2 regions of the Lactobacillus sp. UMNPBX1 genome follow, and region 1 is predicted to be linked to the other one. Evidence: riboswitches for the same ligand, from Rfam matches in the RefSeq annotation. Region 1 holds a riboswitch; the other holds the start of a gene.
The links. Region 1 has a riboswitch for FMN ahead of ribD (bifunctional diaminohydroxyphosphoribosylaminopyrimidine deaminase/5-amino-6-(5-phosphoribosylamino)uracil reductase RibD). Riboswitches for the same ligand answer to the same signal wherever they lie in the genome.

Region 1 (16,178 bases):
GTCATAACCTTGGTCCTGTAAACCATAAGCTTTTAATTTGTTAATTAATCCAATTCCGCGTCCTTCTTGTCGTAAATAAAGAATTATGCCACTACCATTTTTATTAATTTGCTTCATGGCAGTATGTAATTGATCACCGCAATCGCAGCGCATTGAGCCAAACGTATCACCAGTGAGGCATTCTGAATGAAGACGTACTAAAACTGGCTTTTTAGGATCAATCTTTCCTTTAATAATAGCTAAGTTTTCATTGGCGAAAGCCTTAATTTTGAAATTGCCATATTTAGTAGGAAGGTTTACAAATTCTGAGCGCTTACTCACTGGACTATTAATATATTCTTGTAATTCCGCAATTGTCAAGAATGGTAAGTGATATTCTTTAGCAATTTCTTTCAGTTGGGGACGACGAGCCATATGGCCATCAGCTTTCATAACTTCACAAATATATGCAACTTCTGGTTCGCCAGCAAGATGAGCTAAGGCAATAGAAGCTTCTGTGTGACCATTACGATTCTTGATTTGATCATCTTTAGCGACTAATGGAAAACAGTGACCTGGTCTAAAGAAGTCTTCTGGCTTGGAAGTAGGATCAGCAATTGCCTTGATAGTTGCCGCACGATCATAAGCAGAAATACCAGTAGTGGTGGTTTTGTAATCAACACTGATTGTAAAAGCTGTACCGTATGGATCAGTATTATTTTGTTCCATTTGGTAGAAATTTAAACGTTGGGCAATTGTTTTGCTTACAGGGGTGCAAAGTAAGCCACGAGCATGTTTGGTCATAAAGTTAACATTTTCAGGAGTAACTTTAGACCCTAAGCCGATCATATCACCTTCAGATTCACGATCTTCATCATCAGCAACAATCACTAAACCACCATTTTTCATCCATTGAATTGCATTTTGAATTTTTCTAACATCCATTTTAATTTCTCTTTTCTAAATTTTTTGCAACATATTTTCCGATAATGTCGGTTTCCAAATTTACTTCATCATTTATCTGTAAGTTGGCTAAATTAGTTTCGTCTTGAGTATGTGGAATTAGACCTACCGAAAAACTGTTATCTTTAACATCCATCACTGTTAATGAAACGCCATTTAAAGCAATACTACCTTGAGGTACGATCTGTGTTGATAATCGGGCAGGAAACTTAAACCAAATTTCAATTGCATTTTCATTCTGTGCTATTTTAGTAACTGTTGCCAAATCATCAATATGTCCCGTAACAAGATGACCTTCTAAACGTTGACCGACTTCTAATGAACGCTCAACGTTAAGTTGATCACCATTATGCAAATTCTTAAAAACAGTTTTCTTATAAGTCTGAGGCATCATGGTTACAACAAAACTAGTTTCAGTAAAACTTTCAACCGTCAAACAAGTCCCATTAATTGCAATTGAATCACCGATCGTTAGCTCATTAGTAAAGTCTGCAGGGCACGAAACGGTTAGCTTAATTGTTTGCTTGTGTTTATCAATTTTTTTAATATGAGCATCCCCGCGAACTAGACCACTAAACATGTTTTAATTCACCTGCAATTCGTTCATTGTTGCCAAAGGCTGTTTTTTTAACATTTGTTAAAGGAACAGTTTCGTTTGGTACTAAACCTGTTACGCCTTCATCTCCAAGAAAGATCGGCGCCGTATATTTAATTACTTCATTAACAAAAATTTCATTCATAATTGCTTTTTCCAAAGTAGGGCCACCTTCTACATAAACTGACTGGATTTCTTTTGTACTCAAATAATCAAATACTTCTTGGATCTTGTTTGTTGCTAAATGAATAATTTTGATTTTAGAATTAGTAAAGTTGTTTTTAGACATTTGCTTATTTTGAGTGAAAATCCAAGTGGGATTTGTATCACTTAATAAGCGAAGTCGTAAATGATTTAACAGCCGTCCGCGACGATCAATGATAATACGGATTGGCGGATAGTCACTTTTGACATTAGTTCTTAAAATAGGGTCATCAATGATAGCAGTCGAAGAACCAATCATAATTGCTTGATAATCAGCACGTTCAGAATGAACTTGCTGATACACTGCTTGATTAGTGATTGGAGTTCGCTGGCCGCGCATTGCAACTTTATTATCTAAACTAGTTGCTTCTTTGACTGTGATCCAGGGAAACCCATATTGGTAAAAATAGCTGTAGAATTTATTAAGTTTACTTGCGTCATCAGCTAAAACACCAGTAGTTACTTGAATCCCATTCTTTTGTAGTTGGGCAATTCCTTTTCCAGTAACCAGTTTGTGTGGATCGATTTGTCCAACTACAACACGTTTAATCCCACTTTTGATAATTAAATCTGAGCAGGGAGGCTGTTTACCATAATGGTTGCATGGCTCAAGGGTGACATAGAGAGTTGAATTAAATAATTGTTCTGGGGTTAATTTTGAAATGGCATCGCGTTCTGCATGATTTTGTCCATAATGGTGATGATAGCCAGTAGCTAAGACTTGACCGTTTTTAACAATTACGGCACCAACCATAGGATTTTTCCATGTTTGATAGCGACCTTTTTTAGCTTCTTCTAAAGCTAAATTCATATAAAAAGTATCTTTTTCCATTAAAATCACTTCCTCGTAGAGCAAAAAAGAACCTCGAGTATTCTCGAGGTTCAGTAATAATATTCAAAGTCAAATAATCAAAGTAAATGCAAATAAGCGTTACTTATTGGTTATCATTCTTCTATCATCTAGACTATACTATCGGTACCGATTATCGGATTCCACCGCTTTCGCGGGTTGCGGACTTCACCGCCGGTCAGGAATTTCACCTTGCCTCGAAGAACATTTATTTAATTCAACTTTATCGTAAAACTGAACTAGCTAAATGTCAATAATTAATTTAAGCGGTTACAAACAAAAACAGATTAAAAGCCTGTAGTTATCGTAAGTTAATCAATTAAAATTATTTAACTGTCACGCTTTACTTACTTTTTAGAAGCTAATATAATAGCTAGAAAGAAATTAATTATGTTGAGGTAACGAATTATGAAAATGAATCTTGAAGGGAAACTAGCTTTAGTTACAGGTTCTACTAAAGGTATTGGTAAAGCTATTGCGATTGAACTTGCTAAAGAAGGGACGAATGTCATTATTAATGGTCGTCAAAAAGTAACTGTTGATAAAATAGTTGCTGAAATTAAAGAAAATTATCCTGATACCGACCCACAATCGGCGCCATATGATCTTTCAGATGCCAAGCAGCGCAAGGAGTTATTTGAAAGATTCCCAGATATTGATATTTTGGTCAACAACATGGGTATTTTCAAACCAATGAATTATTTTGATATTGATGAAGCTACTTGGCAAAAATTTATTGATGTAAATGTGTATTCAGGTAATGCCTTAGCTAAGTTTTATTTACCAAAGATGCTTGATCAAGACTTTGGCAGGATTATTTTCATTGCTAGTGAAGAAGCCATTATGCCATCAGGTGAAATGCCACAATATAGTTTAACTAAGACAATGAACTTATCAATTGCCAAGAGTTTGTCTAAATTGACTGCAGGGACACATGTAACTGTGAATACAATTATGCCAGGATCAACTCTTACTGAAGGTGTTGAAACGATGATCAATGACATGTATAAAGATTCTAATCTGCCAAAAGAAGAATGGGAAAGTGACTTTATGAAGAATCACCGCCCACTTTCACAAATTCAAAGACTAATTCGTCCAGAAGAAATTGGTCGCTTTGTAACGTTTGTAGCTAGTCCATATGCGTCATCATTTTCAGGTGAAGCACTTAGGCTTGATGGTGGATTAGTACCAACAATTTTTTAATTCTGAAATTTAATAACGTACAAAAAGATGTGAACTACTAATGATGAACAGTTCGCATCTTTTCTATAGTTTCTGATTTACTTTTTGAATTTGAGCTTTAACTTGATGGTAAATGCACAGCCAAATGATGACGTAACCAACTATGTAACAAATTGTAAAAACAATTAATGGCGTAAAACTCATTTCAACCCAATCATTGAACAGATAAAAGAAAAGATAATCTATGTAAATTACCACTGCATTAATCAAAGTAGCAATGCCAAGTGACAGCTTTTCTACTTTAAAGATTGCACTAATACCTCCGGCAATGAATACTAGAAGCAAACTAGAAAGAATATTTTTGTTTATTTCTAGAACTGAAGTTGGATTATAATGAATGGCTAAATAGTAAGCATAATAGAAAATAGTTAAAATAAACGGTCCAAAACCAGCAGCAATTAGACCTCTTTTGGTAAAATTTGAGATAAATTCTTTCATTTTATTTCAGCTCCTTTCGAATTTTGCTAAAGCAGCGTCTGGAAACATAATCGCTAAGTCCATTTTTCATAACAATGTTTACACCAGCAGTCTTAGTTTCTTCAAAGCGATCAATATATATTTTGTTAACGATTGAAGACTTATTAATTCGCCAGAAATTATTTGGTAATTCATTGGTTAATTGATAAATACGCTTGCGGAGATGATACCTTTTGTTGTTTATGCAGATTGCAGTAATTTTATTATCAAGTATCGTGATTATCACAATGTCTTCTAGCTGTAAAATCACATGATCCTTATCATCATAGCCAATGATTGAATTCGAGTTGCCATTAGTTAAAACAAATTTTTCTAAATTATCAGTAAAAATACTTTTTTGATGAACTTGTGCTTGAACTATTTCATTTTTGTGAGGATTAATTAATAGTTTGAATTTCATTTTTGACTCCTTTCAAGATAGATTATATTTGATGAACATGAAAATAGCAGGATTTTGTAGTTATCGGTAAATTTATTAGAATAATCGGTTAAGATGATTAGGTTCTATACACCAAAAAACTAGTGCATGTTAAATTAATGCACTAGTTTTTCTTACTTCTAATCATATTTGCTCCATTGATCTTGCAACTTTTCAATTAAAGGCATGACACGATTTTTATTTTGCTTTAAATAGACAGCATAAAATTTTTGATGGGCTACTTTATCTGATAAAGGACGAGCAGTTCGATTATTAGGTAAATTCTGGCCCCATTGAGAATCTAAGCTAGTTAAGTTAGTGGTAAAGAAAGGAAGCACTGAATATTGTAAAATTTCGCTATATTCAGTTGATTCATTTTGAAAAATGATCTTGCTATCTGAGATTTCATCATGATAGATCTTAGTCCAAAAGCCAATTGGAGAAGGGCTTAAAATAGTTTTACCTTTAAGCTTCTTGAAGGATAATTCCTTATTTTTATTTAATTTGCATTCAGATTGAAGATTAACCGACATTGATTCTGTGCCTAGATAAGTTGAGGTAATATCACGGTCTTCAATTGGAAAGTTTATTAAAATGCAAGTTAGTTGATGTTCACTTAGTAGCTTTTCAAAATTATTTTCAACTAAATTATTCTTAATCTGGATATTTTTATCATGTAGAGATCGGAGGACAATTCCTGGTCCTGGAGCATTGAAGCCGACGACTAGGGTAGTCTGGTCTTTATCAAACTGTTTAACTTTTTTAGTGAAGTCTAAATTATCGTTGATTAATTTCTTGGCTTCAAGTGCTGTATATTTCCCGGTTTCGCTTAAATAAAGTTTATTAGGTTTACGAATAAAAAGCTTCACGCCTAATTCTTCTTCGAGTTTTTTCATAGAATGTGTCACAGCAGGCTGAGTCAAGCCAAGAAATTCTGCGGTTTTAGCGATGGTACCATATTTAGCATATGCAACTAATTCTTCAAGTAAGCAATTTTCAATCATAACTACATCTCTGTACTATAAATTAAATTTATCCTAGCATTAAAAAATGTGAATTTTCAAGTATTAATTAACTCAATATAATCATTTATGAAAATTGAAGTTAGAAATATTGAAAGAAGAGTGACTTATGGCACGAGTAGTAATTTTAATAGGAAGTCCGCACTATGATGGCGCCTCTCAAAAATTAGCAGATAATTTTGAAAAAGGAATAAAAGAAGCTGGAAATGATGTTTACCGTTATGATGCAGGTTTGCAAGGTGAAGGCCAGCCACATTTTTTGCAATTAGAACATGCACCAGGCATGGAAGTTGGTATTCCAGATAATGATTTGGTAGAAAAAGGAGCAATTCCTATTGGTGGTTTAACTTTTGATGGAATTCCTAATTCAATTAAGCAACCTAACGGGATGAAATTGAATAGTATGGGAAAGCCTAATAAGATGAATTCAACTTATAAGCAAATGACAGGTGTAAGAGAGCTTTATCTGAAAAATCATGTAAAGGTTCTAAATATTGTGGGTGATGTTGGTGATAAGACGGATGGAAGAGTCGATAATATCTCGACTTTGTCACTCCAATACCTAGTTAGTGGAGGTAATAGTTCTTATAGAGTTTTAAAGATAAATGGTAAAAATGCACAACATTCAAAACTGCATGAAAATGCTCAAGTTGATCAAGCATTAATTAAGTTTTTATGGAATAAATAGAGTTACTTAATATATCTATTGTAAAAGAATAAAACAGGTGCTATTATTACAGCATAATATTATTCAATGAAAGAAGGGTTTAGGTTGCGCTTTTAATCTTGTAATTAGCATCATAGTCCAAATAGTAATTTATATTATGGAGAGACTATGTACTTTTAGCAGGATTAAAGCCTAGGCCTTCGATTATTACAATTCATTTTCGTAAGGAGAGAGTCTATGCTTGCTAGAAGTATGGGCTCTTTTTGTGCGAGGTGGTTGGATGAGTAATCTTAAGATTAGTAGGTTATCTTTTGAATATGAAGACAGCAATAGATATATTTTTAAAAATCTTAACCTAGACCTTGATACTGATTGGAAACTAGGTTTGATTGGTCGAAACGGAAGAGGTAAAACTACTTTTTTAAACTTACTGCGAGGTAAGTATTGTGGAACTGGTCAAATTCAAGGTAATGCCAGCTTTTCATATTATCCTGTAAAAATTCAAAATTCTAAAAACATTACTTTTTATGAGTTACAAGATCAGGTTGCCTTTGAACAATGGAAGCTGGAACGAGAGTTAACTCTAATGAATTTAGATCCTGATTTATTATGGCAGCCTTTCAATACCTTGAGTGGTGGTGAGCAAACCAAAATTTTGCTAGCTTTATCATTTACAGATCAAGATTCTTTTCCTCTAATTGATGAACCAACTAATCATCTAGATGAGACAAGTCGTAAACAAGTAGCAGAATATTTAAATGGGCATGATCAAGGATATATTGTAGTCAGTCATGATCGAGATTTTTTGAATCAGGTAACTGATCATATATTAGCGATTGAAAATACAGCGATTCATTTGTATCAAGGAAATTATTCAACATATGAGGTAACTAAAAAAAGGCGAGATGATTTTGATCGTGAGAAAAATAAAAAACTTACAGAGCAAGTAAAAAAACTAAATCAAGAAAAGGTACAATTCCATAATTGGGCAGCTAAAATAGAGGCACGTAAGAAATTAGGAATGAAAACACAGCATATCATCAATCGTCGAACTAGATTAAATAAGGGAGCGATCGGACATCAAGCTGCAAAGATGATGAAGAAGTCGATTAATGCACGCAATCGCATGGATAAAAAGATTGCAGAAAAAGAAGGGATGCTAAAGAACATTGAGGCTGTTCCCTCTCTAACTATGAATTTTCAAGCAGACTATCATCGTGAGATTTTGCAACTTAATGATCTTAGCTTGCAACTAAAAAATAGTAGAGAACTATTTAAAAGCTTGACTTTGTCTTTGAATAATCATGAAATTATTGCTATTGAAGGTAAAAATGGTTCTGGAAAGTCAACATTAATTAAGTATTTACTGGGTATCTCTCAAAATCTAATTGCCAAAGGTAATTATGAGCTAATTGAAAGTTTGAAAATCTCTTATTTACCACAAGAATTTGTAATGTATAGCGGGTCATTAAAAGACTTTGCTAAAAAATATCATTTGTCTTATGAAGCTTTGTTGAGCAATCTTAAGAAAATGGGATTTGCGCGTGCTGATTTTACAACTAGAATTGAAAAAATGAGTATGGGACAACAGAAACGAGTAGCTTTGGCTAAGTCATTGACAGAACCTGCTAATTTATATTTATGGGATGAGCCAGCAAATTATTTAGATGTATTCAATCAAGATCAATTAATTAAGCTTCTTAAGAGTGTGAAGCCAACGATGTTACTAATTGAGCATGATCCTTACTTCATTACATCGGTAGCTGATCAGCAGATTAAATTAACAAATTAACTAGGTATTTCTATAAAATAATCTTATTAGGAAAAGTAAAATTGTAAGATATATTGGTTGGAAAGTCCGATTATCATAGGCAAATAAGCTATAGAGGTGATAAACATGAAAAATGAATTTTGTCACGATGAAATGAAATGTCAGAAAAATTGTCCTTGTGCAGATAAGGATGGCATTTGCCACTGCAAAATGGTAAATAGTAAAGAATGTGTTTGCAAGAGTCATTGTAAGGAACAAGAAAAGTAACAAAAGAGCGCCAGTAGATTTAGTTTAAGTTTACTGGCGCTCTTTTAAATAAAAATCACATAATTTTGTTGCGTTTAACTGGAAAAAGAAATGAAATAACTGGAACTATTAAATAAAGAATCATTGCTAGTTTTGCATTGAATAATGACAGAATGATCAATATTACATTTAAAAATAAAGTAACCGTCATTTTTCTAATAAAGGAGCGGCTAATAATAATTCGCATGATTTGGGAATAGCGCGCAGTATTTTTAGCACCAAAATATTGGATTAGATATTCTAAGATTTTGGCAATTAAAAAAACAATCCCAAAATTGGCTACAGCGAAAGAAGAATTTTCAGCCATAATCCATTTAGTCATGACTGGCAGAAGTGATAAATCCGCTAGAAAAAAGAAGTCTAGAATGGCAATCGCTTTTGAAGGTTTGAAAATATAGTATGAAAAAGATAAATGTAGATCATACCAGAAATCTGCCACAATAAAAAAAGTGATTAAAAAGACAGCAATGTTGCTAATGAATTGCTGATAATGAATTTCATGCAGAGCAGGTTGAATTTCTAAAACAATAATTGTAATAATAATGGCCATCACTCCATCGTTAAAGGCTTGTAGATGTTCACGTAGGCTTTCAGGTTCTTTCTTTTGGGCCTCAGCTAATTCTTTTTTGACATTTTTTAATTTATCTTTTTCTTGGTCTGAGAACTGATTAAAATTGTGTTTTCTGGGATTTCGTGGCATAGTTATTCCTCCGATTAAATTAATGTGATAATCAATAATTACTTTAGCATAATTTTTTACAATCAAGCTAAAAATTGATTCTTACAAATTAATATCATAATTTGCTTTTTGGACAAATATAAAGCATGATAGACAGTAATCAAATATTAGGGGGGATTAGTTTGAAAAAAATAATAGCTAAGCCTGTTGGAATGTTTGAATTATTCTATGATTTAGTTTTCGTATACGCAATTTCTCGAATTACTGCAATGATTCATCATCCTGTTAATGGCAGTATTCCTTTAGTTACTTTTCTTCAATTTTTATTGGTTGTAATTGTAGTAATGCAAATTTGGCTTTATCAAGTTATCTATTTTAACCGATATAGCAAAAACAGATTTTTAGATATTGGCGGTTTAGTTTTAAATATGTATGTAGCAGTTTATCTGGCTAACAATATTAATACTGAATGTCGATTTAGTATTCGTAATCTGTTAACATTGCTACTAATTTTTGCACTAGGAGTAAGTTACTTATGGGTTGTGATAAAATCTAAAATAGGTATTTCAATCTGCCTATTAATTTGGAATTTGTTATTTTTCTTAGAATTTTATATTAAAGGCAATAAAAATGAATTCAGATGATCAATTTATCAAGTGGGCGACAGATTTACAAAGTTTAGCTCAAGCAGGATTGCATTATGGTCATGATGTATTTGATCATGAGCGCTATGAAAAAATCCGTAAAATTGCAGGCGAAATGATGGCAGCTAGGACAGGACTACCTAAAGAACAAATTAAAACACTCTTTTTGGGTGATGAGGGCTATCAAACACCTAAGATTGATACGCGAGCAGCAATTTTTAAGGATAATAAAATTTTGCTTGTCCGTGAAAAAATGACTCAGGAATGGTCATTGCCAGGCGGCTGGAATGATTATGACCAAACTACAGCACAAAATTGTGTTAAAGAGGCATATGAAGAAGCAGGTAGAGTAGTTAGACCCGTCAAAATTATTGCAGTTCAAGATCGTAATCATCATAATAAACCAATTTTGGCCACTAATATTACGAAGATATTTTACCTATGGAAAGAAATTAGTGGAGAATTTAAGCCGAACGATGAAACTGATGCTTGTGATTATTTTGCATTAGATAATTTACCGAAGCTTTCACTTGGGCGAAATACTGAGGAACAAATTACCATGTGTTTTGCGGCAAATAATGATCCTAATTGGCAGACTCAATTTGAATAGAAAATTTGAAAAATAAATAAAAAAGTTGTTGACAACGATTATATTTTGATTAAAATAATTATTAACAAATTTAATAAATCTGAAAACAAAGAGAAAGAAGAGTAATTTAGACTTAATTTACAGCGAGTCTCGTTAGGTGTGAGGAGATAAATCCTAAGTTTAAATGAAAATCACTTTCGAGTTCTATTTCTTAACTTAAAGTAAGAAGTAGTGGGAGCACCCATTATAGTGCCTACGTATCGTCGAGTAATTGACTGTACGTGAAAGGTATTGCTAGCAATAGTGATATAAATAAAGACGCTCAAAGCGTCCCTCAGTTGCAATTTGCAGCTGAGGGTCTTTTTTGTTTATCAGGGATGTTTTGGAGGAGAGAAAATGACAGATCATACATCGAAAAAACTTACATGGAAAAATTATCTCGTTGTTGCTTCCTTGCTGTTTGGATTATTTTTTGGGGCTGGTAACCTAATCTTTCCATTACATTTAGGACAACTAGCTGGAGCAAATTGGGGAACAGCTGCAGTTGGCTTTTTGATCACAGGGGTTTTATTACCATTATTATCTGTATTAGCAGTAGCAATTACTCATGCAAACGGAGTATACGACATCGGTAAGCCGCTGGGTGCCGGATTTGCAGTAGTATTTATGGTTTTAATCCATGCCACAATCGGACCATTGTTTGGTACCCCAAGAACTGCAACCGTTTCTTTCACAGTTGGTATTGCACCATTTATGCCGAAGAATATGCAAAGTTTCGCTTTACTTGTTTTCTCAGCTTTATTCTTTTTAGCTGCTTTTGCTTTTTCTTATCATCAAAATAATATCTTGTCTAACGTTGGTAAGGTATTAAATCCATTATTCTTGGCATTGTTATTCCTAGTGTTTCTTGTAGCTTTTGCTCGTCCGTTGGGTAATCCACAAACTGCAGCAGTAACTGCTGCTTATAAGCATGGAGCATTAGTAAATGGCTTCTTAGAGGGTTATAACACAATGGATGCCTTAGCAGGCTTAGCCTTTGGGGTTACGGTTGTTACAGCTGTTCGTGGCATGGGACAAAAAGATGCTAAAAGTGTTTCAAAAGTTGTTGCTAAATCAGGTGTCTTGGCCGTTTTAGCAATCGGTTTTATCTACTTGCTATTGATCTTAATGGGTGCAATGTCACTCGGACGTTTTGCAGTTTCTGATAACGGTGGGGTAGCCTTTAACCAAATCGTTAACGTTTATGGCGGTGTCTTTGGTCAAGCTTTACTTGCATTCTTATTGACAGTTACCTGTTTGACTACTGCAGTTGGTTTGGTTGCTGCTTTTGCGCAAGACTTTCATAAGCATTTTCCTAAGGTAAGTTACCACGTTTGGTTAGCACTTAGTTGCTTGGCATCATTCTTAGCCGCTAACTTTGGTTTGGATCAAATCATTTCATGGTCAACACCGATGTTAATGTTCTTATATCCTTTATCCATGGTTTTGATCTTGCTATCAGTTTGTTCACCATTGTTTAATAAGGCAGGTGTAGTTTACTTTTTCGTAATCCTATTTACTGTTGTGCCAGCCTTAGGCGATATGGTGGTTGCTTTCCCAAGTGTAGTTAGTCAAAGTTCATTCGGTTTAGCAGTAGCTTCACTTAGAAGTCATTTGCCACTTGCCAGCATGGGTTTATCATGGTTAGTGCCAGCACTGGTAGGTTTAGCAATTGGTTTAGTTGTATATCATGTTAGAAATAAAAAGACAGTACCGGTTTTAGAAAAAGACTAAAATTTGTGTATTTTAGATGAAGGCAGTGATTGCCTTCATTTTTTTGCTTCTGAGATGAATAGTTGTGAATAGACATGATAAAATTAAAATGAAATTATTTTAATAAGGAGAACCACATGCTTCAAGTACGATACGGTACTAACTTAGCACCAGAAATTAAAGAAAATAAGATTGATATTATTAAGAATGAGCCTTTTACTGTTTGGGATGCAGGTGTAATAAATATTCAAAAGCAAAAGTACTATTTATTAGTTGAAAAAGACACTAGTTTTCCAATTTTATTAACTAAACTTGATGCCAAGCTATTTAATGATGTTTTTGCTAATGCGATTAAAAGCTATGACTTTATTTTGTTTAAACAGCAACAAAAATTAGTTTCAGCGGTAAAGTCCAAGCAAATGTCTTTTTACGATACTAAAAGCCAAGCTAATTTAATGCTAGAAAAAATTCGTAAACTTATAGAGGATAATCAAAACGAATATTTAAATTTGATTGATGTTGTAAAAGATGAAAAGAATATGGTAGATAAGCTAACTGTAATGTCAGCGGCTATTTTTGCCTTGGATAGTCAGATTGGACAAAATTTTATTTCTAAGATGATTGATGAGGTTAGTACGTATTTCCCTATTAAGCCGCAAAAACCAAATCGAAGATATAAGTATGTTGACTTAGTGCCAAAATTTGAAGATTTCTCTAATTTTGAAAAATATGAAAATAAACCAGTAAAAGGCAATGAAAAGATTGTTGCTAAAATTAAAGAAAATAATCAGAAACTCATTGATCAATATGCTAAATATGTACCAGCAGGAATAGGATATCTCCAACCTGATCAAATGCTGCCGGATTATCTAAATCATTATTTATTACGTAATAAGATCCATTTAGTTACTAATGATTTAGGAGAAGCGATTTCTTATTTATGGATTATGATATCTAACAATAAACTACATCCGCTAGAAATAGAGCAGATTACAAATACCTTGAAAAATTTCTATGTATTTTTGAGTAGAGTAGGTCTTATTCGTAAAACTGATAGTAAAGAAATAGGGATGAATATTGACTGGGTAACTGAAGAAATTAATTCATACTCCGATCAAAGCCTGGATGATGATTTGATAAACGACATGATAGCGGCAATTGAAGCAAATCCGAAAAAGATTTTGGAACTTGAAGATTTAGATCTGTCTCCTCAGGATTTGTCTAGAATTTTAGAAGGCTTGCGAAAAGATCTTGAGAGTCATGATAAAAAGCAGAAAACACGAAAAAAGGCAATTTTTGAAAATCAAACTCGCAATCGAGCTACCTATGAGATTAGAGTAAAACTAAAGTCTTTTAAACCATCTACTTGGCGTAGATTTATTATTAGTGGCAATACATCCGTGAAAACTTTAGAAGTTGCCATGCTAGATATGTTTAATGCTGATTTTGGACATATGTTTGATTTGCTGAATAAAAAGACGCAGGAACGCTTTGAAAATGTAGAAAGTATCGCTGAAGCGGAAGATTGGGATCCGGCTACAGGCATAGATTATGAAAAAGCGAAGGTCTCATATTTTGAAAAAGGTGATAAGTTATTATTAACTTATGATTATGGCGATAGCTGGGAATTCGAAGTAGATATTAAGAACATCACTACTGATCAAGCAGCTCCTAAGTGTCCAAAGATACTTTCTGGAAAAAGTTATGGAATAATTGATGACATTGGTGGTGTATGGTCTTTGCAAGATTATTACGATACGCCTAAAGATAAAGTAGATCCTGAAATGATTGATTTGTTAATGGGTGGAGAAGCAATTAATTTAGATAATTTTAATAAGGAAGAACTTAATCAAAGAATGGAACAATATAAGAACTAAAGAAAAAAAGATTACCTTAGCATATGTGTATATACTGAGGCAATCTTTTTTAAATTTTACAGCAACTTTTTTAATTCATTTACAGCAGTATTATAATCGGGCTCATGAGTAATTTCATCAACAATTTCACGATAAACGATTTTACCGTTAGGCTCAAGAATCCAAACACTGCGTGCTAATATTCCAGATGCTGGTATTAGTAAGCCAGTTGCTTTACCAAAAGATAATTTTTCATCAGACATTAATTGCATATTTTTAACACCTTCAGCCGCACACCAATTTTGTTGGTCTTTGATGGTATTAGTTGAAATAGTTAAAAAGTTAACGTCAGGAAACCGATCCATTGTTTTGTTAAAAGTCTTAGTTTGAATACTGCAAACGGAAGTGTTGATGTCTGGCACAACGCTGATTAAAGTATTTTTACCTAACAAATTATCTTTAGTAACTTCTTGCTTATTTTTGTCTAAAACTGTAAAGTTAGGCATTTCATCGCCAACCTTAGGTGGTGTGCCAATTAATTCAACTTCTTTTCCTTTAAAAGTAACTTTCATGAAATTCCTCCTTTTATTATCTTTTAACTTAAATATAGCAAACTTAGTTCAGTAACTTAAATATTTAGCTTACAGATATTAATTTTTAGGATTTTAAATTTTACTTTTGAATTTTAGCATCTTGTATTTTGAATTTAACCACTTATTTAAATAGTGAATTCGGAAAGGAAGACTTTTTATGTTAATTAGAACTTTTAGCTTATTCTCAATAATGATGTTGTTAAATAATTGGTCTATCAATATTTGGACATTGTTTATTTTTATTCTTTCATACGTTGTTATTTGGATAACAATCAAGTTAACACAAAATCGCCAAATTAAGAAACGTAATAGCTAATTAATAATCTTTATTCATTCGCTTTATGCATAGCTAACTATTACCAATAAATATTTTTTTATAATAGTTATTTTGATTTACGATTTTTATTTTTTAAATCATTTAACGAAATACTATTTTGGCTTGCAATGAGAGCATTATTTTTGCGAAAGAGAATTGCAAAAGATTCATTAGTAATTTGCGTCTCAATTGCAGAACCTTGAATTTGAGTAAAGAAGTCGCTATTGATAACTATTGCATCTAATTTTCCCTCATTAAATAGATTAACTAGTTCTATACTGTTAGAACTGATCTTTAATCTTTTAAATTGATTAAAATTTTCAGCAAAAATATCGGGCATCAGATAGGCACTTATATTATCAAATACCCCGACTCGTAAGGTGGTTATAGTTGGCTTCAGTAACTTAGGAACAGGACAATTGGGTGCAACTGCTATTCCAATTTTGATTGCTTTATTAGCTTTAGCTCTGTTAATTTGGAGATCTAATCGAATTAAAGTACCAATTTTGGATCTAAAATTATTTAAAAATCATAGTTTTACAGGTCATATTATTGGTTTTTTCTGCATTCAACTAATTTCTTTGGGTAATGCATTTTTATTGCCAAATTTCATTCAATTGGTTAATCATAATACTGCTTTTTTAGCAGGCTTGATTGTTTTGCCAGCAGGAGTTGCTGGTGCAATCATGGGTCCAATTGGTGGTCGGTTGCTAGATAATTATGGTGCACGCAAACCTGTTTTATTTGGTGTAAGTTTGATGTTGCTTGAAACATTGTTTTTTGCAGTATTACCTAATCAGATGAATAATATTTTTATATTGATAGTTTATATCATTTACATGGCAGGAATGGGAATGATATTGGGAGATGTTATGACTGATACTTTGGCAGTGATTGATGAGAGTGAAACTACTCAAGGCAACGCTATTCTAAATACTGCTCAACAATTTGCCGGTGCTGTCGGAACTTCAATTACTTCAGCAATCGTTGCTTCTAGTCAAAAAGGTACTAAGTCAGCTGATTTAACCAGAATCGGAACACAGCATGCATATATTTTTCTTTTATGTTTAGTTATTTTAATCATGGCTTTATTTATCAAATATGTTGGTAGAAGAACTGCAACTAAGTAAAGGATCACATATTCAAGATATTGCTTTTTCAAAAATTATCTGCTATTATTTTACTTACAAAAAGTAAGTAAAATAATTTAGGAGTTGATAAAAATGAATATTGAATTAGGTATCTCATCATTTGG
Region 2 (16,178 bases), on a different contig from region 1:
ATGCAAAATATTTAGTTGCTCATGGCGTTAAAATTTACAAATATAATGATGGCTTCATCCATGCCAAAACAATGGTTTCTGGCTCCAATATCTCATCTGTTGGTTCAGCCAATCAAGACTTCAGAAGTTATACCTTAAACTTCGAGGTTAACGCTTTTAATTACAATCTTCAATTAACTCAAGAACTTAAACAAATTTTTGAAAAGGACCTAGCTAGTTGCAGTCTTCTAACTAATGAATACTTTAATCAGCAATCTAAATGGCTTAAGTTTAAACAATACTTTTCACGTCTGTTGGCACCTATTTTTTAGAAATAATAAAACCACGAAGCAAAAACTTCGTGGTATTTTTTTACAGATTATTATAAAGATCCTGCATTTCATCATCTTCTGGAGCTAACTTAAGATATCTTTCTAGCAGTTGTTTTGTTATTTCATCATTATTTTGTACATTGAAAAAGATTATCATTTGGCGCAAAAAGTCTGGATTATCCTTGAAATCCGGATAAGCTAGTAAAAATTCGCTCTGTGCTTTCTGAATATCATCCAAATCCTCATATGATAATGCCATATTCCAATGTGCCTGTGGCTCCACGCTTTCCTCATCTAAGTTACTAAATAAGGCAATATTCTCCTTAGCCTGGTGTTCATGAACATATAGGTTAGATAGCTGCATACGTAAATCACTATTGTCTGGCGCTACTTTTAACCCCTTTTCAAGTAAGTCACGAGCTGTATCCAATTCATTCAAATTAGCTGCTGCACGTGCTCCCATTGAATAAAGTGTTTCATCCAATTCATTGTACGCTAATCCTGCTTGAGCAGTCCTCAATACTTGTTCATTGTCATGCTGATGATCATAAGCTTGTGCTAATAATGGATACGCATTTACATAGTCAGGACTTTGCTCAATCACTTCATCTAAGAACTTAATTGCCTGCTTATCATCACCTACAGATAAGAGAACTAATCCTGCTTCATACTTAGAATCAATATCTAAAATACTATTTGCATGTTCACGAATAACTTTGGCAGCTTCTTCATAATTACCTAATTTGGCAAAAGTCGCAAATAATCTTTGGTACAGATTTACTTCACTAAAAGTACTTTGACGTTTGATTAAATCTTGATATAACTCAAGTGCTTGTTCATAATTACCACTTAAATATTCAATCTCTGCTAAACCAAATTTAATAGCATCTTCTTCTGGAGCTAATTGTAGTGCTCGTATTAATTTGTCCTTAGCTGTTTCTATTAAGCCGTTAGTTTGGTAATAATCAGCTTGTACTAATAGACTATCCAAATAAGCTGAAGAGCTCTCAGGGACATTATATAAAAGCGACAGACCATCGTCATCATCGCCATCATTTAACATAATCTCTGCCAAGTAAACTTTAAATAAATCTTCTTTAGGAAATTTAGCTATTAAAGCTCGATATATTTCTTTTGCTAAATCTGTAAAACCTAAGCCAGTTAGGTTTTCTGCTAAAGATGACAAGACCTCGGGATCATCATTATCTAAAGCTTCTTTTAAAAGGTGTTTGTTTTGTGAAAAATCATGATTTTGAATTGCATCTAGTAATTGTTCAGAATAACTCATAATACCTCCAATCAAGTTACCATTGTACTAAAAAAAGACGCCGGAACAAAGTCCAACGTCCTATCACATTAGTTAAGCTATTACTTAACGGCATCCTTAAGAGCTTTACCTGGCTTAAATGCAGGTACTTCACTAGCTGGGATTTCGATTTCATCACCAGTTTGTGGGTTACGGCCCTTACGAGCAGCACGGTGACGTACTTCAAAAGTACCAAAACCGATTAATTGTACCTTTTCACCCTTAGCAAGGTTTTCTTGAATTGAATCAAGGATAGCATCAACAGTATTTGCAACTTGCTTCTTAGTTAACTTAGTTTTTGAAGCAACTTCTGAAACTAATTCAGCCTTATTTGCCATGAATAATTCACCTCCTGAATTTGAACCTAATGTTCAAAAAATTTTTCTTTGTTTAAGCTAAACAAGGAAAAATGATCACAACTAATCATGTTCCCTAAAAACAAAAATATCACAAAAACCTTATAACAACAAGGTCTTTGTGATATTTTGCTTATCTTTTATTTACGTTTACGTGGCAAAATCTTGATTGGTGTACCCGTAAAATCAAAGTTTTGTCGTAATTGATTAATCAAAAATCGTTCATATGAGAAGTGCATCAGTTCTGGGTCATTCACAAATACAACAAAAGTCGGTGGATTCGTACTTACTTGGGTCATGTAATAAACACGCAATCTCTTACCCTTCACCATTGGAGTTGGAACTAACTTACTTGCTTCAAGCAACAAGTCATTTAAGACACTAGATTGAATTCTTTGATTTTGATTATCATAGACTTCTTTAACCATATTAGGAATTTGATCTAATCTTTGACCTGTCTTGGCAGAAACAAAAAGAATAGGAGCATAGTCCAAATATTGAAATTCATCTCTAATTTCACGTTCAAATTCTTTAGCGCTTGTACTATTCTTTTTCGGCAAATCCCATTTGTTAACGACAATGATGATTCCACGACCCGCCTCGTGAGCATATCCAGCCACATGCTTGTCTTGTTCCCTAATGCCTGTACTTGCATCGAGGACAAGTAAAACCACGTCTGAGCGCTCAATAGCACTCATAGCGCGCATTACAGAGTACTTTTCTGTCTTCTCATACACTTTGCCTCGTCTTCTGATTCCGGCAGTATCAACGACCTTAAATTTTACACCATCATGGGTAAACGGCGTATCGACAGCATCACGAGTTGTTCCTTCTTCATTAGCAACAATTACCCGATCTTCACCAAGTAATTTGTTAACAATTGAAGACTTACCTACATTTGGTCGACCAATCACGCTAAAAGAAATAACATCATCAGCTTCAGTATCTTTATCGTCAGGAAAATCATTAACAATCTGATCAAGCAAATCACCAATACCAGTACCATGACTACTTGAAACAGGAATCGGATCCCCCAATCCTAAACTATAGAAATCATAAATATCGCTTCGCTGTTCAGGATTATCAGCTTTATTTACAGCTAAAATAACTGGCTTTTTAGTACGGTAAAGAAGATGAGCTATTCTTTCGTCTAAATCTGTCACGTGATTTACCACATTGGTTAACATCACGATAACATCTGCTTCTTCAATTGCAATTTCTGCTTGAGCTCTGATTTCTTCTTCGATCTTGCCACCTTCCCAGGTAATACCACCAGTATCGATCAAATCAAACTTATGCCCCATCCATTCGGCTTGAGCATAATTACGATCTCGGGTAACACCCGGTTTGTCCTCAACAATAGCTAAACGTTGATTAATTATTCTATTGAAAAGTGTTGATTTACCAACATTGGGTTGACCAACAATTGCAACAACTGGTAAAACCATTTCTCGCCCTCCTTTACTAATCTAAACATAAATAAAAAAGCCGACTCAAGTCGGCTTTTTTATAAAATGACTACTTACGGTCCTTTAATTGGTCACCAATGATGTCACCTAATGCAAAGCCGTTGTCGTTATCACTCATGTACTTCTTGTTTACTGAATTTTCGTTACGTGAACGACGTGGACGAGAATTATGATTTTCTGAAGAAGCGTTTGAGTCAGCAGCCTTGATTGAAAGTGAAATTCTCCTATCACTTGGGTCAATGTTCAAAACCTTAACCTTAACACTTTGACCAACCTTTAAAACATCGCTTGGCTTGTCAACATGCTTGTTTGAGATTTCTGAAACGTGTACCAAACCTTGAATACCATCAGCAACTTCAACGAAAGCACCAAAGTTAGTTAATGACTTTACTTCACCTTCAAAAATATCGCCTTCGTTTAAGTCAGCTGTAGCTTGTTCAAATGGAGAAGGTTCAGTTTGCTTAATAGACAGGGAAATACGATGTCTGTCATTGTCGATACCAATGACCTTAACCTTAACATCTTGACCAACCTTTAAAACATCGCTTGGCTTGTCAACGTGCTTGTAAGAAATTTCTGAAATATGAACTAAACCGTCAACACCACCAACATCGATGAATGCACCGAAGTTAGTCAAACGTGAAACCTTACCTTCAACAACGTCACCAACAACTAATTGTGATGCAACCTTGTCAAATGCTTCTTCACGTTCTTCTTCAACTAAATCCTTGTGTGAAAGGATTAAGCGGTTCTTGTTAGGATCAATTTCGGTAATCTTAAGTTTCATAGTCTTACCAATGTAAGGCTTAAGATCTGAAACGTAACGGTTTGAAATTAATGAAGCTGGTAAGAAACCACGTGTACCAACATCAACAATTAAACCACCACGAACTGATGAAGTTACAGTACCTTCGACAGCATTTCCGTCTTCGAAGTCTTTTTGTAACTTGTCGTAGGCTTCTCTTTCCTTTAAGCGGGTAACTGAGAAGAAGAATTCACCATTTTCCTTGTCGCCACCGGCTCTTCTTAATACTAAGGCCTTAAACTTGTCACCAGGCTTAACTAAATCACGTAAGTCTGCGTTACGGTCTGAAGTGTATTCACGACGAGTGATGACACCTTCAACACCAGCGTTTTCAACACCAACATCGATTTGGCCGTCTTCAATGTCTAATACTTCGACATCGACAATATCTCCGACCTCAACTCCTTGCATTTGCTTTAATGCGTCTAAAAATTGATTACTGTTTTCTGACATATGTACCTCCCAATATCATGTCCCATTTTATAGGAAACCGAGATATTTTTCTACTATTTTGTGCTATTTTTTCTAATTTTTTTGTTTTTTTTCGATTTGAGCTAAAATTGCCTCTACAACTTCGTCAATCGACATGTTTGTGGTGTCAATTTCAATTGCATCATCTGCCTTTTTTAGCGGTGAAATTTTGCGGTGAGAATCTTTATAATCTCTTGCTGCAATATCTTTTTCAATTTCATCAACTGTTTGGTCAGATTTAATACCACGCTCTTTAAAATCTAATAAACGACGTTCAGCACGTGATCTTGCTGAAGCAACTAAAAAGATCTTAACTTCAGCGTTAGGTAAAACAGTCGTACCAATATCGCGACCATCCATAATGACATTTGTCTTGCCTGCCATTTCACGTTGCAGACTTACCATTTTTTCTCGTACTTTCGGCAAAGCGGATACTTCCGAAACATTAGCTGAAATTTCAGGCGTTCTAATTTCTTTAGAAACGTCCTTTCCAGCTACATATACTTTTTGCTCACCATTTTCAGATTTCAATTCAATTCCATCTTCATCAATGGCATTCAAGATACCCGCTTCATCACCATAATCTAAGTTATGATTACGAGCAATCACTGTACATGCACGATACATTGCCCCTGTGTCTATATAGACAAAGGATAATTTACTTGCAATGATTTTAGCAACTGTACTTTTACCTGCTGATGCAGGACCATCTACTGCTACTTGCATTCTAATAAAAAAGAGATCTTATCATCGACCCCTTTTATCCTTTCTGAAAGATTATTTCAACTTAAGTGTCTGACCTGCTTCAATATTTGAAGAGTCTTTAAGATTATTTAATCTGGCTAATTCATCAACAGTCAAGCCATTCTTTTCTGCAATTTCATTTAAAGTATCTCCACTTTGGACTAAATAAGTCTTAGGAGTAGCAGAACTACTAGATGAGCTTGAACTAGCCTTTTCAGACTTTTTCTTGCTAAAAGAAGATGATGAGGTTTTCTTAGTCTTAACAGACTTGGATGATTTAGAAGAAACCTTCTTAACTGTTTGAACTTCTTCAGCTTTTTCTGAATGGCTTGAAGCCAAACGATGAACAACTGGGATAAGTGCAATTAAAATAACCGCTAAAATTATAATAACTGCTATCCAACGTGCTGATCCACTAGGCTGACTATCTTGTGAGCTTCGCTTTTCAGTAGGTCGTTCATAGTGCTGATATGGCCCGGTTGACTTTTTATCCATCAAAAATTCCTCCATTCACTTAACGGATTAATTTTAGCATATTTTAGGATGCTTTGAATATGAAAAATCCCATCAACTTAAAAAATTGATGGGATGATAACTTAATTCAAATTAAATCTCTTACGAACGAATGGCTTAATTGTTTTCAAGGTAGCTTCAAACAATAAGTAAACAGCCACAGCGTTAATTAATCCTTTTAACAAGTTAAAGGGCATGATAATACTAAAAATGTAGGTTGACATTGATGGTAAATGCAATAACTGACCCAAGTAAACTTTCTCAGTAAAGCTTAACAAGGCACTATAGCTATTAATAGCAGGCAAGTTTGGTACCGCTGTTACTGCGTAAATAGGAGTCAAAACGAAGGCATTAGCCAATGACATCACTGCTGCCATTGCGATAATCCCAATTACCAAACCACAAATTGGTTTAACTCTGCCCATCATTGTCTTGCGGTTATCCGCACTCACATTTTTACTTAATAAATAAAATGGAACTGCAAATGACATTGAAGCTAAGAATGCTGCTAGATTTCCAACAAGGCTTGGTAATGCAAAACCACTAAAAATTAAACTAAGCAACATTCGAATTAAAGCAATAATAACTCCCGGTACAATGCCAAAAATAAACATTCCAATTGTAATAATGACATCTGAAAAATCAAACTTTAAGAAGGCAACTCCAGGCATGATTGGAAATTCAAATTTCATAACTACAAAAGCAATACAGCCAATTAAAGCATATGCAATCACATTAGTTAAACTACTATTCTTGGATTTAGCTTGATCCATAACTTACTTTCCTTTCCCAAAACAAAAGGTCTATTGCTTCAGCAACAGACCTTAAAAAGTGTAGTAAGTTTTTTTAGCCTGTCTTCTTCCATCTAGACTTTAACTATCGGTATCTAACGATTCAACCACTGACGTGGGTCGCGGACTTTCACCGCCGGTCGGGACTTTCACCCTGCCCTGAAGACAATAACCTTGAATATTTAATTACAGTTATAATTTAGTTCAATTGCATTAATTTGTCAACTTCATGCTTCGATAATTCCCGATATTGTCCTGATGTAAGCGAATCCAGAGTTAAAAAGGCATATTTTTCACGAGCAAGCTTATCAACTAAGTGACCTACTGCTTTAAACATTCGCTTAACTTGATGATAATGTCCCTCATGAATTGTAATTTGGACAATTTGTGTGTCTTTCTTATGATCAGTTTTCAATACTTTGACCTTGGCAGGCGCAGCCTTAAAATGATCCAACTTTACTCCTTGAGTCAAGGTTTTAATTTCATCAGGAGTTAAAATCCCTTTAATCTTGGCTACATAGACCTTAGCCACTTCATTTTTAGGGTGCATCAATAAATTTGCTAATTTGCCATCGTTAGTCATTAGCAATAAACCTGACGTATCATAATCTAATCTTCCTACTGGATACAAACGATATGGTAAATCTTCGAAATAATCAACTACAGTTTTTCTACCACGATCGTCTTCTGCAGTCGAAACAACGCCGCGAGGCTTATAAAACAAATACGTGTGTAGGCTTTCCCGCTCAATTGGTTCATCATCGACTGTAATATTACTAAAAGTATCGACTTTAGTACCTAGCTTAGTAACAACATGCCCATCTACTTTAACTCGACCGGCTACAATCATTTTTTCAGCTTTTCTTCTTGAAGCGATTCCTGCTTCCGCAATTACTTTTTGTAATCGTTCTGCCATTTTCTATCCCTCTTTTTCTAAATGTTTGTCTGCGCTACCTTTTGAATCGAATAAGTCAATCTCCTCACCATCAGTTGTATCCTCAAAGTCTTCGATTAACGGTAAATCAGCCAAACTTTGATAATTAAAATATTGTAAAAAATAATCAGTTGTAACATACAACTTAGGATGACCTGGAGCATCTTTTTTGCCGTCTTGTTTAATTAATCCTCGCCAAATCAATGTCTGTAAAGCTCCTGATGAATTTACTCCACGAATATCATCAATTTCTATTCTAGTAATTGGTTGTCGATAAGCAATAATTGAGAGAATTTCAAGTGCTGATTGACTCAAATTCTTAGTTAAATCTTTTTGAAAATACTTTTCAATTATCTTAGCTGTCTGTTGACTAGTTGTCATCTTATAAGTATTTGCAATATGAATTATTTGCATTCCCGAGTCTGGATCAGCCTTCATTTTTTGCTGCAAACGAGTGACTAACTGACCTAGCTCTTCACCATCAACTTCAAGTAGTTCAATTAGATTTTGCTCCTCAAGCCCATTGTCACCTGCGACATACAAAAGAGCTTCTAAATTTGCTAGTTTACTTGCCATTCGTATCAATTCTTTCTAAATTTAAATCACCGAATTCACGTGCTTGTGTAATCTGAATTAATTGTTTTTTACACAATTCTAGTGTCGCTAAAAATAAGCCAATAACATCTGAGATATTCTGCATTTTGTCCGCGCAAGCAAAGAAACTAACTTGCCTTTTTCGTTTCAATTGTCCATGCAAAAAATCCATCATCTCATTGATCGGCGTTTCTGCTACTCTAATTGAAGCGGTATCTGGTTGCTGCAACTTCAAACGATGTAAGACCATCGTAAAAGTCGTCGCTAATTCTTGTGCAGTTATCTGACCCTTAGGCAGCGGTTGAACTTTAGCAGTGGTTGATACACTAGCTTCTTTAGCAACTGTAATCGGTACTTCTTCGTTACGTTCTTTAAAATAAGCAGATATTTTCTTAAACACAGAATATTGTACCAATTGTTGCACTAATTCGTCTCTTGGATCTTCATCAGGTTGAATATCATCTACAAAATCGTTTTGAGGCAACAAATACTGTGATTTAATTCGCAATAAAGTTGATGACATGACAAAATACTCGCCTGCAATTTGTAAATTTAAGCTTTGCATTTGGCGCAAGTATTCTAAATATTGACTAGTTATTTGGGCAATTGGGATATCATAAATATCAATTTTTTGCGATTGGATCAAATGCAGTAATAAATCAAGTGGTCCTTCAAAATTCGGTAATTCTAAAGTTAAGTTACTTTTGTCCATTATCTTCTTCTACCGTTTTTAATAAATTTGTATATTCTGGTACAGCAGTTATTCGTTTATCTGGATATTCGTGCTTTAGTTCATCAACAATTTTCCGTTCATAACTAATCTCACGAAAACCAGGAGCTAAAGACAAATATCTAATAATTACAAACTGATTAGATACTTGGGTTCCTATTACGCCCACCATATTATTTTGACTATTACGATAAAGATACAAAATAAAGTCATTTTCATCCTGATTAAGCGTGATTTCTTCTTTTAAGTTTTCGATATTTTTAAAATCAGGTAAATAGGATAGTAATCCCATTGCTATCTTCTCATAATCTTTTTTATATTGTATTAGCATTTAATCACCTAAAGACGAGGATGTGTCTTCTGATAAACATTTAAAATTTGCTTTTGTGATAAATTGGTATAGATCTGTGTCGTGCTAATATCAGAATGTCCTAATATTTCTTGCACTACTCGCAAATCTGCGCCGTTTTCTAGCAAATGTGTTGCAAACGTATGACGTAAAGTGTGTGGCGTGACATCTTTAGTAATTGCCGCCATTTGACAATACTTTTTGATCATCTGCCAAATAGCCTGTCGTGTAATCTTTTTTCCTCGATTATTTAAAAAAATATGTTCATCGCTTTTCCCTACTTGTAAAATTAGCGGATCACGAACTTCATTTTCATATTTTTTTATCCAATCAAGAGCAACAGGACTAATTGGAATCAATCGTTCTTTTTCGCCTTTACCAAGAACCCGAACTAAGCCTAAATTGTCATGTAAATCCTGCAACTCCAAATTAATTAATTCGCTTACTCTCATTCCCGTGGCATATAATGTCTCTAAGATAGCACGATCACGTATACCTAACTTTCGTTTAGTATTTGGCTGCTCAAGTAGCCTATTCATTTCAGCTTGAGAGAGAGCTGTCGGCAAACGACGTTCTTTTTTAGGCAAATCGATTTCCAACATTGGATTTAACTTTTGAATATTTTGCCGAGCTAACCATTGATAAAATTTACGCATGCTAGAAATAAGTCGACTAATTGAGCTGGTTGCTTTGTTCAAATCACGCTGCCGAGCTAAAAACGCATCCACATCGCTTGCTTCAGTTGGCCATGAAGCCATACCTTCATTTTCTACAAAAGTTCGAAATTCTTCTAAATCTTGACGATAAGCATTAATTGTATTATCACTTAATCCTCGTTCAACTTGACTGTAGCGTAAATAATCATCAATTTGATCTTTTAAATTATTCTTCTCCATTATCGTTCTCTTCTGGATCCTTAATTAAAGTAATCGTACCTGCTGTTTTATCTTCTTCAATTAATCCAGCCTTGAGCAAATGACCGACCGCACGTTTAAAAGCTGATTTTGAAATACCAAAGTATGATTTAATTTCTTGTGCACCTGATTTGTCATAGAAAGGTAGAGTCTTGGTTTCTCTTCTCCGCAAACTCATCAAAATCATTTGCGCATCATCATCAATTTCTTCAAAAGCACGAGGCAAAGCACTCAAATTCAAACGTCCATATTGACTGACACCGACTACTCTACCCTTGAATTGCTCACCTAGTCTCATAGGACGTGGCATCTGCGATTCATGTACAAAGCCAAGATAATAATCACTAGTTAAAACAAATGCTCCTATCTCTCGTGTAGCATAAACCGTTGCAAAGACATTTTCATTATTCATTCCACGTGGAAAGTTAGCAGCTAATTGGTCAAAAATATTTTCATCTGCTAGCTTAGCCCAAATACGATCTTTTTCGTCAGTTTCTAATCTTACTAAAAGTCGATCATCACGTCGAGGCCATCTTTCTTTTTCTCTAGGAAGATCATCCATTGATAAAACAACGTCTTTATCAGGTAGACCTACATCAACAAAGACGCCTAAGCCTGGACGTACCTCGGTTACTTTTCCCCAACCATATTGATCGGGTTGCGCGAATGGCAAAAATTGTGTCATTTCTCGATCATGACTTTTATTATCATAAATAAAACCTTCGACTTCATCTCCAATTTTAGGAATATCATCTTGCGTAATCTCGATCTTCTTCAATTCATAAGTCAGTCCATCAATTTGAACATAATAAGCTTTATCGTTTTCGTCAGTAATTTTTCCTTTACGAACTGTTCCAAGCATTTAAAAATCTCCTACTTTACATATTCTTACATATAAGTATAAGAGATTTTTATGCAAAATAAAATAGCCAGCACTTAAGCTGGCTATTTTTTGATTAGCTAATCTATCTAAATTATATTCTTAAAATTAAAGGTTTGAGATTTCGCCTTGGTAGATAGCACCACGACGAGCGTCAACAGTAATAGTTGAACCATCAGAAATCTTGTCAGTAGCGTCAGTAGCACCAACAACAACTGGGATACCTAATGATAAACCGATAACTGCGGCATGTGAAGTTAAACCTGAAGCTTCAACAACTAAACCTGAAGCCTTCTTGATAGCTGGGTTGTAGTCTGGGTCAGTAGTCTTAGCAACTAAGATGTCGCCTTCCTTAACCTTGCTGTTTGCTTCTTCAGCTGAGTTAGCTACAACAGCCTTGCCGATAACTGAACCGTTACCAACACCTAAGCCTTGAACTAACTTGTTACCGATGATTTGTAACTTCATTAAGTTAGTTGTACCTGAGTCACCAAGTGGAGTACCTGCAACGATAATTACAAGGTCGCCATCCTTTACGTAACCCTTTTCCTTAGCTACCTTAGCAGCCATTTCAAACATGTCATCAGTTGACTTAGGCTTTTCAGTCAATACTGGTTGTACACCCCAAACGATACCCAATGAGTGTTGAATCTTTTCGTCAAAGGTCATAGCAATAATGTCAGCATTTGGACGGTACTTAGAAATCATACGTGCAGTGTAACCTGAGTTAGTTGCAGTAATGATAGTCTTAACACCTAATTCTTGAGCAGTACGTACAACTGATTCACCGATAGCTTCAGTTACGTTTGAACCCTTGTAGGCTTCGAATCTTTGAAGAGCTAAAGTATTACGCTTAAGCATTTGCTTTTCAGTACGTTCGTCAATTTCAGCCATAGCCTTAACAGCCTTAACTGGGTAAAGACCATTTGCTGATTCACCTGAAAGCATAGTTGCGTCAGTACCATCAAGAACAGCGTTAGCAACGTCTGAAACTTCGGCACGAGTTGGACGTGGGTTTTCTTGCATTGAGTCAAGCATTTGAGTAGCAGTAATAACTGGCTTACCAAGTGCGTTAGCCTTGCGGATTAGGCTCTTTTGTACAAATGGAACTTCCATAAATGGAATTTCAACACCCATGTCACCACGAGCAACCATTAAACCATCTGAAACTTGCAAAATTTCGTCTGCGTTGTCGATACCTTCTTGAGATTCAATCTTTGGGAAGATCTTAACGTAGTCTGCACCTGCTTCTTCACAAAGCTTACGGATGTCTAAGATATCTTGAGCCTTACGTGCAAATGAAGCAGTAATGAAGTTAATACCATAGTTCAAACCAAACTTAATGTCATCAGTATCCTTTTCAGTAATACCTGGAAGGCGAATTTCAACACCAGGAGCGTTAACACCCTTCTTTGAACCGATTACACCAGTGTTTTGAGCTTCACAAACAAGTTCTCTCTTTGAGTCGTCCTTTTCCTTGATCAAAAGGTCAACCAAACCATCATCGATTAATACGTGACCACCAACGTGAGTATCATCGTATAAACCGTCGTAGGTAACGTGGATCATGTCCTTGTTACCCTTCTTAGTGGCATCCATTGATACACGGATCATGTCACCAGTATTAATAGTGAACTTACCACCTTCTTGTTCAGTGGTTCTGATTTCAGCACCCTTAGTGTCAAGGTCGATACCAAGAAGTAAACCAGTATCCTTTTCCACTTGACGAACCATCTTCATACGAGCAAGGTGTTCTGGGTGGTCACCGTGTGAGAAGTTGAAACGGAATACGTTTGCACCAGCCTTAGCTAAAGCAGTAATAGTTTCAATATCGTTTGAAGCTGGCCCTAAAGTACTAACAATCTTAGTTTTCTTCATTATTAAAAAAATCCTCTCCAAAAATCAACTAAATTAATATTTAGTCATTTCTTCATTTACATCCAATAACGCATAATCACCTTGGTGTTTACCGTCAAACAAATCAAGAATGTCGTGGGTATTAAGTTCACCATTCTCCATGCCGACAGCTAAACCGCCCTTCCCATCGAGAAGTAACTTAACAGCATAATTACCCATCTTAGTAGCATTAACTCTATCTGTAACAGTAGGTGAGCCACCACGTTGCATATGCGCAAGGACATTAGCACGAGCATCAAAGTCACCATATTTAAGGAGTTCGTCCTTAAACTTATCAGCAGCCATAACGCCTTCTGCTAAAACAATGATACCATGATCTTTGCCATCTGCAAAACCACGAGTAAGAGTTTCTGCAATTTCCTTAACATCGTATGAACGTTCAGGAATTACAATTGCGTCTGCTCCACTTGCTACACCGACACGCATAGCGATATCACCACATTCACGACCCATTACATTAACAACGAATACGCGGTGGTGACTGCTTGCAGTATCACGAATTTTATCGATAGCATCCATAGCAGTACGACAAGCAGAATCAAAGCCGATCGTGTAGTCAGTATAAGGAATATCATTATCGATAGTTCCTGGCAAACCAACTGAGTTTACGCCGTGGCGAGTCAAGGCTAAAGCACCATGGTATGAACCGTCACCGCCAATTACGATAACCGCATCAATACCATGTTTCTTTAATTGCTCAACACCCTTTTGTTGCACTTCTTCTTGTGCAAATTCAGGGAAACGAGCACTGTACAAGAAAGTACCGCCTTCACTAATCTTGTGGTCAACATTTTCCGTGGTAAGCGGAACAAAGTCACCTGCAACCAAACCAGCGAAACCATAACGAATTCCAAAGACTTCAAGCCCATGATGGATAGCAGTCTTTGTCACAGCTCTAATTGCTGCATTCATACCAGGGGCGTCTCCGCCACTAGTTAAAATACCAATCCGTTTCATGAATTCACCTCATCATGATTATTTTGTGTAATTTCTCACATCACATAAATATTAACATTTTTTAGGCAAAAAAGCTCACAAAAATTGGGCTAATTTATGCTTTCTTTCCGTATTTAAGTTTGTTAGCACTTACACCCATCGTCAAAGATAGCTTTGTAATTTGAACTTTATTCTTTAAAATTAACTTTTCGCAAATTGGTTAAGAAATACTGTTTTTTATTTTGGTCAAATCGATCACCTTGAACCTTGACTCCTAGTAAATAAATATCTCCTTCTTTTAAAATAGAGCCAAATTTTTCATAAGCCGGTGGAAAAATAATAATTTCTTGTTCGCTAGATGTATCAGCAAAACTAGCAAAAGCCATTGTTTTTCCATTTTTGGTCCTAATTTGCTTTAACTTCATTAATTTACCCACGCTAATACCACTATCATTTAACTGAAATTGATTCAATGGTCTAGCGTTAAATTTTTGTGCATATTTTTGTACAGCTATTAGAGGAGTAGTTGTTGTAGTAAAGCCTAAAGCTTTCTCTTCCATTTCTGCTTTTTGGGCAGCAGTCGGTGGCTCAGCAGGCTTAAGTGGTGCATCCCCCAGAATCTCAGATAAAGACATATTTTGTCCCGTTAATTGCACATTAGCAATTACATCTTTGCAGTTAAGCAATAACTCATTGCGATTATCTTCGATTGAGTCAAATGCTCCAGCCATAATCAATGCTTCAATTGCGTCTACTTGTAAGAACTTAGCATCGATTCTACGCAAAAAATCATTAAAAGACTTATACGGTTTAGTATTGGCAGCTATTTCCTTATCAAAATCAAGACGTAATCCTTTAATTGCTTTTAAACCAACTAAAATCTTGCCATCTTGTAAAGTATAGTCTAATTGGCTGTGATTGATATCAGGCGGCAAAATACGAACTCCAGCTTCCTGAGCTTGCATCGAATAGCTTTGCGCTTTAGCAGACGTTGATGAATTGAGCATCGCTGTGTAAAATGCAGCAGGATAATGAACCTTCAAATAAGCTAGCCAAAAGGCAATCTTGGTATATGCCACCGCGTGTGAACGGTTAAAACCATAGTTAGCAAATTGCTCTATATAATGATAAACTCGCTCACCTACTTCTTTAGGATGACCTTTTTTGACTGTACCAGCAATAAATTTTCCACGTTCTTGCTCAATGACATTCTGATTCTTTTTAGACATCGCACGTCGTAAAATATCGGCTTCACCCAATGAAAATCCTGCCAGGATTTGAGCTGTTTGCATGACTTGTTCCTGATAAACCAAAATTCCATAAGTTGATTGTAAAATTTGCTTTAAACTGGGATCAGGATAATGCACAGTAGCCGTACCATTTTTTCTTGCAACAAATGCGTCAATATTTTGCATTGGACCTGGACGGTATAAAGCGTTCACCGCTACTAGGTCCTCAAAATTGTCGGGATGCAATTTACGCAAAACACCACGAATCCCACCAGATTCAAATTGGAAGACTGCATCTGTTTTACCTTGTTGAAACAGTTCCATTGTTTTGGGATCATTTAACGGAATTGTATTAGGATCTAGCTTTACACCTTGCTGCCGCACTAAAGCTAAAATATTGCCTAAAACTGTCAAATTGCGCAATCCCAAAAAGTCGATCTTTAGCAAACCTAATGATTCAACATATTTTTTGGTTTGCTGAGTTACAGGAATGCCGAAAGGACCAGCCTGCAATCCCGAAATGCCAGCAATCGAATCATCACTAATCACCAATCCAGCCGCATGAATAGAATAATGCCTTGGCAATCCCTCAAGTCCTAAAGCAGTCTTAAATAACAATTTATTCTCAGGCGTTGCATCAACCAATAATCTTAGTTCTCTAGACTCTTGATATGCTTTTTTTAATCCCATTTTATCTTTAGAGTACGGGATTGCGTGAGTCCACTTAGTGATTTCTGGTCCTGTTAAGCCAAAAACCCGGCCAGCGTCTCTTAATACTTGTTTAGCAGCCATTGTACCAAAAGTCAAAATTTGAGCAGCATGATCCATGCCATACTTTTGATACATATACTTAATTACTGTATTCCGTTGAATATCAGGAATGTCCAGATCAATATCAGGCATCTCATGACGAGCCGGATTTAAAAAAC

Region 2: it holds a riboswitch for FMN, as region 1 does, so the genes downstream of both, CP352_RS08170 (ECF transporter S component) here and ribD (bifunctional diaminohydroxyphosphoribosylaminopyrimidine deaminase/5-amino-6-(5-phosphoribosylamino)uracil reductase RibD) in region 1, are expected to answer to the same signal.

The regions. Positions count from the first base shown of each region.
Region 1 is NZ_PCZI01000007.1:46,227-62,404, reverse strand. It holds gene CP352_RS05465 (bifunctional 3,4-dihydroxy-2-butanone-4-phosphate synthase/GTP cyclohydrolase II) at 1-924, opposite strand, end outside; gene CP352_RS05460 (riboflavin synthase) at 926-1,522, opposite strand; gene ribD (bifunctional diaminohydroxyphosphoribosylaminopyrimidine deaminase/5-amino-6-(5-phosphoribosylamino)uracil reductase RibD) at 1,515-2,573, opposite strand; FMN riboswitch at 2,686-2,800, opposite strand; gene CP352_RS05450 (SDR family NAD(P)-dependent oxidoreductase) at 3,000-3,794, shown strand; gene CP352_RS05445 (DUF3021 domain-containing protein) at 3,858-4,271, opposite strand; gene CP352_RS05440 (LytTR family DNA-binding domain-containing protein) at 4,273-4,710, opposite strand; gene CP352_RS05435 (LysR family transcriptional regulator) at 4,869-5,732, opposite strand; gene CP352_RS05430 (alpha/beta hydrolase) at 5,860-6,438, shown strand; gene abc-f (ribosomal protection-like ABC-F family protein) at 6,698-8,209, shown strand; gene CP352_RS05420 (TMEM175 family protein) at 8,511-9,194, opposite strand; gene CP352_RS05415 (low temperature requirement protein A) at 9,356-9,817, shown strand; gene CP352_RS05410 (NUDIX hydrolase) at 9,804-10,427, shown strand; gene brnQ (branched-chain amino acid transport system II carrier protein) at 10,803-12,179, shown strand; gene CP352_RS05400 (plasmid pRiA4b ORF-3 family protein) at 12,296-14,035, shown strand; gene tpx (thiol peroxidase) at 14,092-14,586, opposite strand; gene CP352_RS05390 (hypothetical protein) at 14,991-15,263, opposite strand; gene CP352_RS05385 (MFS transporter) at 15,343-16,053, shown strand; gene CP352_RS05380 (LLM class flavin-dependent oxidoreductase) at 16,147-16,178, shown strand, end outside.
Region 2 is NZ_PCZI01000015.1:17,876-34,053, reverse strand. It holds gene cls (cardiolipin synthase) at 1-311, shown strand, start outside; gene CP352_RS08200 (lipopolysaccharide assembly protein LapB) at 352-1,599, opposite strand; gene CP352_RS08195 (HU family DNA-binding protein) at 1,680-1,955, opposite strand; gene der (ribosome biogenesis GTPase Der) at 2,114-3,421, opposite strand; gene rpsA (30S ribosomal protein S1) at 3,492-4,700, opposite strand; gene cmk ((d)CMP kinase) at 4,773-5,444, opposite strand; gene CP352_RS08175 (SAG1386/EF1546 family surface-associated protein) at 5,496-5,957, opposite strand; gene CP352_RS08170 (ECF transporter S component) at 6,059-6,748, opposite strand; FMN riboswitch at 6,825-6,937, opposite strand; gene CP352_RS08165 (pseudouridine synthase) at 6,966-7,682, opposite strand; gene scpB (SMC-Scp complex subunit ScpB) at 7,686-8,276, opposite strand; gene CP352_RS08155 (ScpA family protein) at 8,266-9,006, opposite strand; gene CP352_RS08150 (hypothetical protein) at 8,993-9,355, opposite strand; gene xerD (site-specific tyrosine recombinase XerD) at 9,364-10,269, opposite strand; gene CP352_RS08140 (S1 RNA-binding domain-containing protein) at 10,256-11,149, opposite strand; gene pyk (pyruvate kinase) at 11,276-13,045, opposite strand; gene pfkA (6-phosphofructokinase) at 13,079-14,041, opposite strand; gene CP352_RS08125 (DNA polymerase III subunit alpha) at 14,209-16,178, opposite strand, start outside.